DNA from 3 places in the Nocardioides bigeumensis genome. Region 1 is predicted to be linked to each of the others. Evidence: predicted binding sites of a transcription regulator. Region 1 holds the regulator's gene; each other region holds the start of a gene.
What was found. The regulator LexA, encoded in region 1, represses DNA repair genes until DNA is damaged. The targets are predictions, from matches to a motif close to TCGAACANNTGTTCGA.

Region 1 (4,371 bases):
CGCGAGCTCGGGGTCGAGGCGATGTCGCTCTACCACCACGTCGCCCACAAGGAGGCGCTGCTCGACGGGATGGTCGACCACGTCTTCTCCGAGTTCCACGCACCCCGGCCCGGCCATGCCTGGGCCGACGAGATGCGACGGCGCGCCGTGACCGCGCGGGAGAGCCTCCTTCGGCACCCGTGGGCCATCGGCCTGATGGACTCGCGGACCAGTCCGGGCGAGGCGACGCTGCGCCACCACGACGCGGTCATCGGCTGCCTGCGCGCGGCCGGCTTCTCGGTCGAGCTCGCCGCGCACGCCTTCGCCCTGCTCGACGCCCACGTCTACGGCCACGCCCTCCAGGAGGTCGCACTCCCCTTCGAGCCCGGCGACGACATCGCCCCGATCGCCGAGGCGATGCTCGCCTCGATGCCGACCGACACCCTGCCCCACCTGGCGGAGATGGCCAGGGAGCACATCTACCGGCCGGGCTACACCTTCGGCGCCGAGATGACCTGGGGTCTCGAGCTGCTGCTGGCCGGGCTGGCCGACCGGCTGGCCGACCGGCTGGCCGATGAATCCGACGACCTCGGTGGGTCATAGCAGGACCACACGCGAGCGGGAGGGCACGATGACCACCATGAGCACGAGCAGCACGACGAGCACGGTCGGCGAGGGCACCGAGACGGTGACGTACGACGTCCACGGCGACCTGGCGTCGGCGACACCCGACAGCCCGCCCCTCTTCATGCTCGCCTCGCCGATGGACGCGGTCGGCTTCACGACGCTGCGCGGCCACTTCACCGACCGTGTCGTCGTCACCTACGACCCCCGGGGTGCCGCGCGCAACCCCATCGACACGACCGACATCCCGCCGACTGACCACGCCGAGGACCTGCACCGGGTGATCACGGCCCTGGGCGTCGGGCCGGTCGACGTGTTCGCCAGCAGCGGCGGCGCCGTCAACGTGCTCGCCCTCGTCGCCGCCCATCCCGAGGACGTGCGGGTGGTCGTCGCGCACGAGCCGCCCTGCTTCGCGTACCTGCCCGATCGCGACAACGCGCTCGCTCTCACCCGCGACATCAAGGCGACGTACGAGCGCGAGGGCTCGCCGGCGGCGATGGCGAAGTTCATCACCACGGTGATGCTGCGCGGCGAGATCACCCAAGAGGTCCTCGACGCACCCGCGCCCGACCCGGCGATGTTCGGCATGACCGGCGGCGACGACGGCTCCCGCACCGACCCGCTGATGCGCAACATGCCGTCGTGCATGGAGTACGAGCCCGACGTCGCCGCCCTCCGCGCCCTCGGGGACCGCCTGGTCATCGCCGTCGGCGAGGAGTCGGGCGAGGAGCTGGCCGCCCGCGGCGGGCGCAGCGTCGCGGCGGCGGTGGGCGTCGAGCCGGTCGTCTTCCCCAGCAACCACGGGGGCTTCCTCGGGGGCGAGCACGGCCAGCAGGGCGACCCGGACGCGTTCGCCGCCAAGCTGCGCGACGTCCTGGCCGAGCGGGGCTGACCGCAACACGCCGTTCGAACGTGTGTTTGAAGTTGGACGCCTCTCGGGTCTACCGTGGCCCCACGAGTCCCGACCCGGCGAGCGGGGTGCGGACGTGACGGAAGGCGGACGTGATGGCCCAGAAGGCCACCCCCAAGCGGCGGACCGGCAAGGTCACGGAGTTCCCCGACGGCCCGCCGGACGCCACCGGCCTCACGCCTCGCCAGCAGAAGGTGCTCGCCACCATCAAGGACTCGATCGAGATGCGTGGCTACCCGCCGAGCATGCGCGAGATAGGCGGAGCGGTCGGCCTGACCAGCTCCTCGAGCGTCGCCCACCAGCTCAAGACCCTGGAGGAGAAGGGCTTCCTGCGCCGCGACCCCAATCGGCCGCGGGCGCTCGAGGTCTTCCTGCCCGAGGTGATGGCGGCACGCCGCTCGATCTCCGGCACCGACGACACGTCGTACGACGAGACCGACATCGGCGACTCGGCCCCACCGGCCTCCTACGTCCCCCTGCTCGGCCGCATCGCGGCCGGTGGCCCGATCCTGGCCGAGGAGCAGGTCAGCGAGGTGTTCCCGCTGCCCAAGCAGCTCGTCGGTGACGGCACGCTCTTCCTGCTCGAGGTCTCGGGAGACTCCATGATCGACGCCGCGATCTGCAGCGGTGACTACGTCGTGGTGCGCCAGGAGCAGACCGCCGACAACGGCACGATCGTCGCCGCGCTCCTCGACGGGGAGGCGACCGTCAAGACCCTGCAGCGCAAGGACGGCCAGGTCTGGCTGCTGCCGCACAACGACGCCTACGACCCGATCGACGGCACCCACGCCACGATCCTCGGCGTCGTCACAGCCGTGCTCCGCAGGGTCTGACGACGTCGACGCCGGCACCTCAGGGGTCTCCCCCACACAGACCCCACACAGAATTCAGGGTTGGTCTGGGGGAACCTCCGCGTAGCCTGTCCCCATGAGCCAGGGGGAGGCTGGAGAGGTGACGACAACCCCGCTCCAGAAATCCGCTGCGCCGACGCGTGACAGGCGCTCCAGGGTCTGGGCGGGGCTCGTGGAGGTTGCCCTGGTCCTCGGGCTCTACGTCGCCTACAGCCTCACCCGGCTGGTGGCCGACGACTCCATGGCGCCCGCCCTCGAGCGCGCCCGCGACCTGCTGCACTTCGAGCGCTGGCTCGGCCTGGACCTCGAGGCGGGGCTCAACCAGCTTTTCGTCGACCAGTCCTGGCTCGGGCTGGCGGGCAGCTTCTACTACGCGACCGCGCACTACCTCGTCACCGGCATCGCGCTCATCTGGCTCTGGCGACGCGGGCCCACGGCGTACCTCCCTGCGCGCCGCGCGCTGATGCTGGCCACCGCCATCGCCTTGGTGCTCTACGTGCTGCTCCCGATGGCGCCGCCCCGGATGATCGACGGGTACGTCGACGTGCTGCAGCTCTCCTCAGCCCACGGCTGGTGGGGCGGTGAGGCCTCGGCCCCCCGCGGCCTCGGGGGCTACACCAACCAGCTCGCCGCCTTCCCGTCGATGCACGCCGGCTGGGCCCTGTGGGTGGCCTGGGTCGTGCAGCGTGAGGCGCGCAGCAGGGTGCTGCGAGCGCTGGCCTGGACGCACGCGCTCGTCACCTCGCTGGTCATCGTCGGCACCGGCAACCACTGGGTGCTCGACGCAGTCGTGGGCTGGGCCGCGGTCGTGGCGGCGGTCGTCGCCCTCAGGCCGATGCGCTTGCCGCGGCCGACTCGGCGAGCCGCCCCAGCGCCTTCCGGGCCACCGCCGGATCCGTCGTGGTCCACATCGGCGGCAGGCTAGCCTTGAGGAAGGTGCCGTAGCGGGCCGTGACCAGCCGCGGGTCGAGGACCGCCACCACCCCTCGGTCCTCGGTCGTGCGGATCAGCCGCCCGGCACCCTGCGCCAGCAGCAGCGCGGCGTGGGTCGCGGCGACCTGCATGAAGCCGTTGCCGCCAGCCTGGTCGGCGGCCTTCTGCCGCGCCGACATCAGGGGGTCGTCGGGCCGCGGGAACGGGATACGGTCGATCAGCACCAGCTGGCAGGTGTCCCCCGGCACGTCGAGACCCTGCCACAGGGACAGCGTGCCGAAGAGACAGGTGTAGGGGTCGCCGACGAACTGCTTGGCCAGCTCGGGCAGCTGCGCCTCCCCCTGGGCGAGCGTCGTCAGGTGTGGGAGGCGCTCACGGACGACCTCGGCGGCGCGCTCGGCCGCGCGCCGCGAGGAGAAGAGGCCCAGAGTGCGCCCCTCGGCCGCGTCGACCAGCTGGACGATCTCCTCCAGCTGCCGCTCTCCCAGGCCGTCACGCCCGGGCGGGGGCAGGTGCTTGGCGACGTAGAGGATCGCCTGCTTGCCGTAGTCGAAGGGCGAGCCGACGTCGAGCCCCCGCCACGGCAGCGCGTCGCCGGCCGTCGGCCCTCCGTCGTCGATGCCGCTGACACCTCCGGTCACCCGCTCGGCGGGCCGCAGCCCGACCGAGGTCGCGACCGCGGAGAAGTCGCCGCCGAGCATCAGGGTCGCCGACGTCATCACCGCGGTCTTGTCGGAGAGCAGCTTGTCGCGCATCGGGCCCCACACCTGCAGCGGGGCGACGTGCAGCCGGGCCGGCAGCCGCTCGGTCGGCTCGCCCAGCCACAGCACGTCACCGTCGCTGGCCGCGGCCATCCGCTCGGCGGTCACGAAGACCTCCTGGGCGAGGCCCTTGGCCTGGGTGAGCCCGGCGTCGGGCTCGCCGGACTCGGAGTCCTTGGGGTAGGCCGACACGGTCGCCCGCGCCGCGTCCCGGACTAGCGCGAGCGCCTCGGCGAGCTGCTCCGGCACCCGCTCGAAGCGTCCCGGGGACGCGGCGGCGACCGCGTCCTCGAGCGCGTCGCCGGCCTCGGCC
Region 2 (4,371 bases), on a different contig from region 1:
CGCGGTGAACCCGAAGCGGTCGCGCAGCGGACCGGGCAGCAGACCGGCCCTCGTGGTGGCGCCGACCAGCGTGAACGGCGGGATCTCGAGCGGGATCGCGGTCGCCCCCGGACCCTTGCCGATGACGACGTCGACCCGGAAGTCCTCCATCGCCATGTAGAGCATCTCCTCGGCGGGCCGCGACATGCGGTGGATCTCGTCGACGAAGAGGACGTCACCGTCGTTGAGGCCGGACAGGATCGCGGCGAGGTCGCCCGCGTGGGTGATGGCCGGGCCGCTGGTCAGCCGCAGCGGCACGCTCATCTCGTGGGCGATGATCATCGCGAGGGTGGTCTTGCCCAGGCCGGGTGGGCCGGAGAGCAGCACGTGGTCGGGTGGACGCTCCCGCTGCCGCGCGGCTTCGAGCACCAGACCCAGCTGCTCGCGGACGCGGACCTGCCCCACCACCTCGTCGAGGGACCGCGGTCGCAGCGCGGCCTCGATGGTGCGCTCGTCGCCCTCGGCCTCGGCGGCGGTGAGGCTGCGCAGGTGCTCCTCCTCGACCGCCTCGAGGTAGTCCTCGGACGGGCTCTCGGACCGACGGTTGGCACCCATCACGTCAGGCCTTGCTCAGGGTGCGGAGGGCGGCGCGCAGCAGCACCGCGACGTCGCTGGGGGCGGGCTGGTCGGCGGGCAGGTCGGCGGCCACGGCGTCGACGGCCCGGTCGGCGTCCTTGGCCGACCAGCCGAGCCCGACGAGGGCCTCGTGGACCTGAGCGCGCCAGGCGTCCGCTGCTGCGGGCGCGAAGGCTGCCCTGGCGCCGCCACGCGGGGCACCGAGCCGGTCCTTGAGGTCCAGGATGATGCGCTGGGCGCCCTTCTGGCCGATGCCGGGCACCTTGGTCAGTGTCTTGACGTCCTCGTGGGCCACCGCTGTGCGCAGGGCGTCGGGCGGGAGCACGGCGAGCACCGACTGCGCCAGCTTGGGACCCACCCCGCTGGCGGTCTGCACGAGCTCGAAGACCGCCTTCTCGTCGTCGTCGAGGAAGCCGAAGAGGGTGAGCGAGTCCTCGCGGACGACCATGCTGGTCGGCAGCGTCGCCTGCTGACCGACGCGCAGCGTGGCCAGGGTGGCGGGGGTGCACTGCAGCTCGAGGCCGACGCCTCCCACGGCCAGCACGGCGCTGGTGAGGGTCAGGTCGGCGACCTCGCCACGGACGAAGGCGATCATCGGGTGCTCCCGTGTCGGGCCAGCGCGGCGTCGATGCGCGCCTGCGCCCCGCCTCGCCAGATGTGGGTGATGGCCAGGGCCAGCGCGTCGGCGGCGTCGGCCGGCTTGGGAAGGGCGTCGAGCCGCAGGATCCGGGTGACCATCGCGCCCACCTGCGCCTTGTCGGCCCGGCCGCTGCCCGACACCGCCGCCTTGACCTCCGACGGCGTGTGGAGGGCGATCGGCAGCCCGCGTCGGGCGGCGCACACCATGGCGATGCCGCTGGCCTGCGCGGTGCCCATGATCGTGCTGGAGTCCGACCGCGCGAAGACCCGCTCCACCGCGACCGCGTCGGGGCTAAACTCGTCGAGCCAGGCGTCGATGCCGCGCTCGATGGTCACCAGCCGCTCCGCGACCGGCCGGTCGGCGCTGGTGCGCAGGACGTTGACGTCCACGAGCGTCAGCGGCCGCCCCACCGAGCCCTCGACGACGCCGAGGCCGCAGCGGGTCAGCCCCGGGTCGATCCCGAGCACGCGCATCTGCGTCTCACCCTTCGCCGTCGACGGTCCGAACACCTGTTCGGGAGAAACTATCCCGGCGTACGCCGCCGTGCGGGGGCGACACGCGGGTCTCGACTGACCGCTCGCTGCGCTCGCTGCTCGATCACCGGCTCTCGACCTAGGCGTCCGCGTCCTCGAGCTCGGCCATCACGTCGTCGGGGACGTCGAAGTTGGCGAAGACGTTCTGCACGTCGTCGAGGTCCTCGAGCGCCTCGACCAGCCGGAAGACCTTGCCCGCGCCGTCGCGGTCCAGCGCGACCTGCATGTCGGGCACGAACTGCGCCTCAGCGGAGTCGTAGTCGACCCCGGCCGCCTGCAGGGCGGTGCGGACGGCCACCAGGTCGGTGGCCTCGGAGATGACCTCGAAGGACTCGCCGAGGTCGTTGACCTCCTCGGCGCCCGCGTCGAGGGTGGCCTCCAGGACGACGTCCTCGTCGACCCGCCGGCCCTCCTGCTCCACCGGCACGAGCACGACGCCCTTGCGGTTGAAGAGGAAGGACACCGAGCCCGGGTCGGCCAGCGAGCCGCCGTTGCGCGTCATGGCGGTGCGGACCTCCATCGCGGCGCGGTTCTTGTTGTCGGTCAGGCACTCGATGAGCATCGCGACGCCGGAGGGCCCGTAGCCCTCGTACATGATCGTGGTGTAGTCGGCGCCGCCCGCCTCCGCACCCGACCCGCGCTTGACCGCGCGGTCGATGTTGTCGTTGGGGACCGAGGACTTCTTGGCCTTCTGGATGGCGTCGTACAGCGTCGGGTTGCCGCCCGGGTCGCCACCGCCCATGCGCGCCGCGACCTCGATGTTCTTGATGAGCTTGGCGAACATCTTGCCGCGACGGGCGTCGATGACGGCCTTCTTGTGCTTCGTGGTCGCCCACTTGGAGTGGCCGGACATGCGCTCCTCTTCTGCCTTCGCGTTCAGTCTGCGGCGCTCATGCTCGACGCACCGCGGCGACGAACAAGGCGTGGATCCGGTCTCCTCCCCCGAGCTCGGGGTGGAACGAGGTCGCCATCAGCGGCCCCTGGCGGACCCCGACGATCCTACCGGCGGCGAGATGCGGACCCTCGGGCACGCGGCTGAGCACCTCGACGCCCGCGCCGACCGCCTCCACCCAGGGTGCCCGGATGAAGACCGCGTGCACGGGCTCGTCGAGCCCGGCGAAGTCCAGCTCTGTCTCGAAGGAGTCGACCTGGCGGCCGAAGGCGTTGCGCCGGACGGTGACGTCGAGGCCGCCGATCGTCTCCTGGTCCGACGTGCCGTCCACGATCCGGTCGGCCAGCAGGATCATCCCGGCGCAGGTGCCGAAGACCGGGAGCCCCGCGGCGACCCGCTCACGCAGCGGCTCGAGGAGCTCGAAGGTGCGCGCGAGCTTGGCCATCGTGGTCGACTCCCCGCCGGGGAGGACCAGGCCGTCGCAGCGCACGAGCTCGCTCGGACGACGCACGGTGATGGCGTCGGCGCCGAGGCGGCCGAGCGTCCGTACGTGCTCGCGCACGTCGCCCTGGAGGGCGAGCACGCCGATGGTCGGGGAAGACACCGGTTCAGCCTAGAGACGCGACAGTGGCCCGGTCGGGGGCGGCCCCGGGATGGCCGCCGACGATCGGGCCGACGTGTCAGGCGTCGTGCAGCTGGAGAGCGTGGCGCAGTGGAGAGCGGAAGTGGGGTGAGTTCTCAGACGAGGACCGGGCGACGGGCGGCGTGGCGACCCGTCTCGGTGATCTCGCTGGGGAACACCAGCGTGACCGTGCGAGCGCGTGAGCGCATCCGCAGGGCGACGCCGAAGGTGATCACGGCGTACGCCGCGAGGAGGGCTTGCAGGACGACGATGCTCATCGAAATCTCCTTCGATCCGGGGGGAGGAGCGAGTGTCGTTGAGGAGACGCCGAGCCTAGGGCGAGATGACGCGGAAAAGTTGAAACTTTTCGGGAAATAGTTCATATGGGCCATCAGCCCTGGTCAGAGCCCGTTTTGCCGGACCCTTCGGCAGGGTCACCAACCGCGCTCGGCGAGGCGGTGGGGCGCGGGGATCGCCTCCACGTTGATGCCCACCATCGCCTCGCCCAGGCCGCGGCTGACCTTGGCGACCACGTCGGGGTCGTCGAAGAAGGTCGTGGCCTTGACGATGGCCGCGGCACGCTCAGCCGGGTTGCCGGACTTGAAGATGCCCGAACCGACGAAGACGCCCTCGGCGCCCAGCTGCATCATCATCGCGGCGTCGGCCGGGGTGGCGATGCCACCGGCGGTGAAGAGCACCACGGGGAGCTTGCCCAAGCGGGCCACCTCGACGACCAGCTCGTAGGGCGCCTGCAGGTCCTTGGCCGCGACGTACAGCTCGTCCTCGGACAGGCTCTGCAGCCGACGGATCTCACCGCGGATGGTGCGCATGTGCGTGACCGCGTTGGAGACGTCGCCGGTCCCGGCCTCGCCCTTGCTGCGGATCATGGCCGCACCCTCGGTGAGCCGGCGCAGCGCCTCGCCCAGGTTGGTGGCCCCGCACACGAACGGCACCCGGAAGCTCCACTTGTCGATGTGGTGGGCGTAGTCGGCCGGGGTGAGCACCTCGGACTCGTCGATGTAGTCGACACCCAGGCTCTGCAGCACCTGCGCCTCGGCGAAGTGGCCGA
Region 3 (4,371 bases), on a different contig from region 1:
GCGATCCCGACCAAGGTGGGCTGCATCAGGCTCTCGCCGCGCGGGCTGATGAGCGGCACCGCGTCGCCCACGGCGTAGCCGGCCCGCTCGGCCGTGCTGTCGTCGAGGACCACCTCGTCCGGGCCGTGCGGCTCGACGCCCTCGACGAGGGCGAGACCCTCGCCGCCGGCGGCGGGCGCGTCGGACCAGTTGCCCGCGAGCGCGGGTGGGCCGAGACCGCCCACCACCTTGCGGTCCCGGTCGACGACGTAGACGCCGACCGCGAACACGTTGCCGTCCACGCGCGCCACCCCGTCGACGTCGTCGAGCTCGTCGACGACCGAGGCGTCGATGGTCAGCGCCGACGGGCCGCCCTGCTGGGTGGTGCCCCCCTCGGGCCGGACGACGACGTCACCGACCGTCGAGGCGAAGAGCGCGGTGAAGCTGCGCGACAGCGTGTCGGAGAAGACCAGCGACCCGGCCACGAACGCGACGCCCAGCACGATCGCGAAGGTGCTCAGCAGCAGCCGCAGCTTGCGGCCGAGCAGGCTCTTGAGGGCGACCCTGAGCACGGGTCAGACCCCCGCGGCCATCGCCTCGAGCACGGACTCGCGGGTCGGCTGACGCAGCTCGCGCACCACCTTGCCGTCGGCGAGGAAGACCACGCGGTCGGTGTAGGCCGCCGCCACCGGGTCGTGGGTCACCATCACCACGGTCTGGCCGTGCTCGTCGACGCTGCGCCGGAGGAGGTCGAGCACCTCGGCGCCGGACTGGCTGTCGAGGTTGCCGGTCGGCTCGTCGGCGAAGACGATCGTGGGCCGGCTCACCAGCGCGCGCGCGACGGCGACTCGCTGCTGCTGGCCGCCGGACAGCTCGTTGGGCTTGTGGGTCAACCGGTCACGCAGGTTGACGGTGTCGATGACGCTGTCGTACCAGGCGGCGTCGGGCTTGCGCCCCGCGATGGCGAGCGGCAGCACGATGTTCTCCCCCGCGGTCAGCGTCGGCACGAGGTTGAACGACTGGAAGACGAAGCCGATCTCGTCTCGGCGCAACCGGGTCAGCGCCTTGTCCTTGAGCCGGGTCAGGCCGTGCTCGCCGATGTGCACCGACCCGGAGTCGGCCGTGTCGAGCGCCGCGCAGCAGTGCATCAGGGTCGACTTGCCCGAGCCGCTCGGACCCATGACGGCGGTGAACTCCCCCGCGTAGAGGTCGAGGGTCACGCCGTCGAGCGCGCGCACCATCGCGTCGCCCGTCCCGTAGGTCTTGGTCAGGTCGACCACCCGCGCCGCAGGGGTGCGCTCCCTCGTCCCGTCACTGGTCATGTGGACACTCTCCCAACTCGCACCGACAACCAGCCACCGGGTTCACCCTGGTCCAACCCTTGGTATGGCCGGGCTGCAGCTCCTGGTCATTCGAACAGGTGTTCGGTATCCTCGACGGGGTGGACTACCAGGGCTCACTCTTCGACTCGCCCGTGCTGGACCGGCGCCTCGACGCCGCCTCGCTGGCCGGCACCACCCGGACCCCGCTCGATCGGGGCGCCTGGGTCGACGTACGCCGCGACTGGCTGGCCGACGCCGACGGGGTCTTCTCGACGATGGTCGCCGAGGTGCCGTGGCGTGCCGAGCGCAGGCAGATGTACGACCGGGTCGTCGACGTCCCCCGTCTCGTCTGCATGTACGCCGTGGGCGAGGAGCTCCCGCACCCGACGCTCGAGCTCGCCCGCGACGCGCTGTCGGAGCACTACCGCGGGGAGCTGCGGGAGCCGTTCGTCACCGCGGGCTGCTGCTTCTACCGCGACGGCCGCGACTCGGTCGCCTGGCACGGCGACCGCATCGGTCGCGGCGAGCGCAAGGACACCATGGTCGCGATCGTCTCCCTCGGCGATCCGCGCCGCCTGGCGCTGCGGCCTCGCGGTGGCGGCGCCTCGATCTCCTTCACCATGGGCCACGGCGACCTGCTCGTCATGGGCGGTTCCTGCCAGCGCACGTGGGAGCACGCGGTCCCCAAGGTCGCCTCGGCAGGTCCTCGGATCAGCGTGCAGTTCCGGCCACTGAACGTCTTCTAGCCACGGGGGGACTCGGCGCGCACCTCGCTGTCTCGTGACGGTTGCCGGCGCAACCTCGAGACCCCCCACGGCTAGAAGCTGACCGTCGGCGGGACTTCCTGGCCGGCGGGGGCCTCGTAGAACTCGCGCTGCTTGACGCCGGCGATGCCGGTGAAGAGCAGCCAGGGCAGCGTGCGCACGAGGGTGTTCAGCTTGGCCACGGCGTCGTTGTAGTACTGGCGCGCGAAGGACAGCTGGTTCTCGGTGTCGGCGAGCTGGCGCTGCAGGTCGAGGAAGTTCTCGTTGGCCTGGAGGTCGGGATAGGCCTCGGCCACGGCGTTCAGGTTGATGAGCGCCTGCTGCATCGCGGCGTCCGCCTCGGCCTTGGCGTGCACGTCGTCCCCTGCGGCGGCGGCCTGGAGACCGGCCCGCGCGCGGGTGACCTCCTCGAAGACCGACTTCTCGTGGGCGGCGTACCCCTTGACCGTGTTGACCAGGTTGGGGATCAGGTCGGCGCGACGGGTCAGCTGCACGTCGATGCCGCCGAGTGCCTCCTCGGCCCCGACGTCGGCGGTACGCAGCTTGTTGAAGCCGACCACCGCGAATCCCGCGAGTGCGACGAGCACCGCGATGACGATGACTGCGGTCATGAGAGACCTCTCCTCTTGTTGTGAACCATTGGCCCGTCCGCTCTGCTCACCAGGATCCCCCGCCGCCGCCGCCACCGCCGCCGCCTCCGGAGAAGCCGCCGCCACCGCCGCCGCTGGACGACGACCGTTGGGTGGCTTCGTAGGAGCTGATGGCGGAGTTCAGCGTGCTCGAGAAGTCCCCGAGCATCTGGGAGACGTGGTTGGAGGTGTGGGCGCCGTAGTAGCCGGTGCCGAGGTACGTCGGGACGGGCGGCTCGACGCCCATCTCGGTGCGGTACTTGGCCGCCCACTCGTCCGCGCAGTCGAGCGCGATCGCCCAGGGGATGTAGGCGGTGTAGAGCTCCTGGCGTCCGGAGAAGTCGAACCTCTCCTTGCTCGACGGCGTCGACAGCACCCGGTGGAAGCCGCCGATGCGCGACCACAGGTCACGGCCCTTGGCGGTGCGCTTGGTGCCCGAGCCGCGCCGGAGCAGAGGTGCGGCGAACACCGCGAAGACGCCCGGGACCAGGGCGAGCACGCTCATCTTGAACGGGTTGAACAGCGCGAGCAGCACGGCGAGGCCGAACGCGACGAGCACGACGATCCCCCCGGCGCCGGCGAGCCCGCTGGTGACCATGAGCCCCTCCTGACGGGCCCACGACTTGGTGCTCGACTCGAAAGAGGAGAGCTCCGACTGCAGCACCTTGCCCGTGCTCACGTCGCTGGGCAGCGCCACGAACGTGCCGCCCTCGCCGGGCAGCAGGCGTGCGACCCGGTTGGTGATCTTGTCGAGACGGGCCCAGCCCTTCGGGCCCTGCTGGTCGGTGACGGTCCAGGCGCCCTGGTTGCGCTCGAGCTTCACGGCGCCGCGCTCCGCGGCGTACATCATCGTGGCGACGTAGTCCTCACGGTCGGACACCTCGGTGAAGATGTACGCCGCCTGGGCGGGCCCGAGCCCCTCGGGCGGCGCGTACATCAGCGGGAAGGGCGGCGTCGGCTCGTAGGACGAGCGCGCGGCCCGCCAGCCGACGAGCGCGAAGAGCGCGACGGCACCGGCCACGAACGGCAGCAGCCAGACGCTGGGGCCGAAGACGGGGTCGAAGCGCGGCGTCCACGGACGCGGGTCGCCCGGGTCGGGCGTGGCCATGTCGAGCCCGGCGCGGACCGTCACCGGCGTGCGCGCCGGGAGCGGCCCGGTCGTCACGGTCAGCGTGGTCCCGTCGACCGAGGCCTCACAACCCTCGGTCTGCCCGACCCCGACGGCGCACTCGACGTCCTGCGGGGCGACCGGCAGGTGCACCACGAGGTGCGACTCCTCGATGGCTTGTTGCCAGCCACCGGGCACGAGGTCCCAGTAGAGCTGGGTCGGCAGGTCTCCGCTGCCCGGCTGCAGCACCCCGTCGATGGTGTAGTCGATGGTGTAGCGATGGTTGCCCGGCTCGAGGGTGACCTCCTCGCGCCCGATGCGGGCGACCCGGTAGCGGGTGCCGTCGCGGGTGACGTCGAGCCCGTCCTCACCGCCGTCGCGGGTCACCTCGATGTCGTGGGGGATGTGCCGCACGTGCGGGTCGCTCTGGTCGATCACGTCCCAGAACCGGAAGATGCCGTGCTTGCCGGAGTAGGGGAAGTAGACGTCGAGCGTCTCTTTGGCGGTCAGGTCACCGTCCTCGTCGATCGTGAGCTCGGCGTCGTAGTCGGTGATCGTGGTCTCTTCGT

Region 2: a site for LexA is predicted at 1,757-1,772, ahead of ruvC (crossover junction endodeoxyribonuclease RuvC). Genes of this name have one in related genera too.
Region 3: a site for LexA is predicted at 1,392-1,407, ahead of ABD295_RS13765 (alpha-ketoglutarate-dependent dioxygenase AlkB). Genes of this name have one in related genera too.

Annotation. Positions count from the first base shown of each region.
Region 1 is NZ_BAAAQQ010000013.1:392,440-396,810, forward strand. It holds gene ABD295_RS16115 (TetR/AcrR family transcriptional regulator C-terminal domain-containing protein) at 1-582, shown strand, start outside; gene ABD295_RS16120 (alpha/beta fold hydrolase) at 620-1,495, shown strand; gene lexA (transcriptional repressor LexA) at 1,609-2,346, shown strand; gene ABD295_RS16130 (phosphatase PAP2 family protein) at 2,441-3,289, shown strand; gene ABD295_RS16135 (ATP-dependent DNA helicase) at 3,192-4,371, opposite strand, start outside.
Region 2 is NZ_BAAAQQ010000008.1:97,384-101,754, forward strand. It holds gene ruvB (Holliday junction branch migration DNA helicase RuvB) at 1-594, opposite strand, end outside; gene ruvA (Holliday junction branch migration protein RuvA) at 599-1,210, opposite strand; gene ruvC (crossover junction endodeoxyribonuclease RuvC) at 1,207-1,728, opposite strand; gene ABD295_RS08790 (YebC/PmpR family DNA-binding transcriptional regulator) at 1,868-2,641, opposite strand; gene pdxT (pyridoxal 5'-phosphate synthase glutaminase subunit PdxT) at 2,679-3,284, opposite strand; gene ABD295_RS08800 (hypothetical protein) at 3,419-3,580, opposite strand; gene pdxS (pyridoxal 5'-phosphate synthase lyase subunit PdxS) at 3,737-4,371, opposite strand, start outside.
Region 3 is NZ_BAAAQQ010000012.1:263,233-267,603, reverse strand. It holds gene ABD295_RS13775 (ABC transporter permease) at 1-551, opposite strand, end outside; gene ABD295_RS13770 (ABC transporter ATP-binding protein) at 555-1,301, opposite strand; gene ABD295_RS13765 (alpha-ketoglutarate-dependent dioxygenase AlkB) at 1,421-2,047, shown strand; gene ABD295_RS13760 (LemA family protein) at 2,119-2,676, opposite strand; gene ABD295_RS13755 (DUF2207 domain-containing protein) at 2,723-4,371, opposite strand, start outside.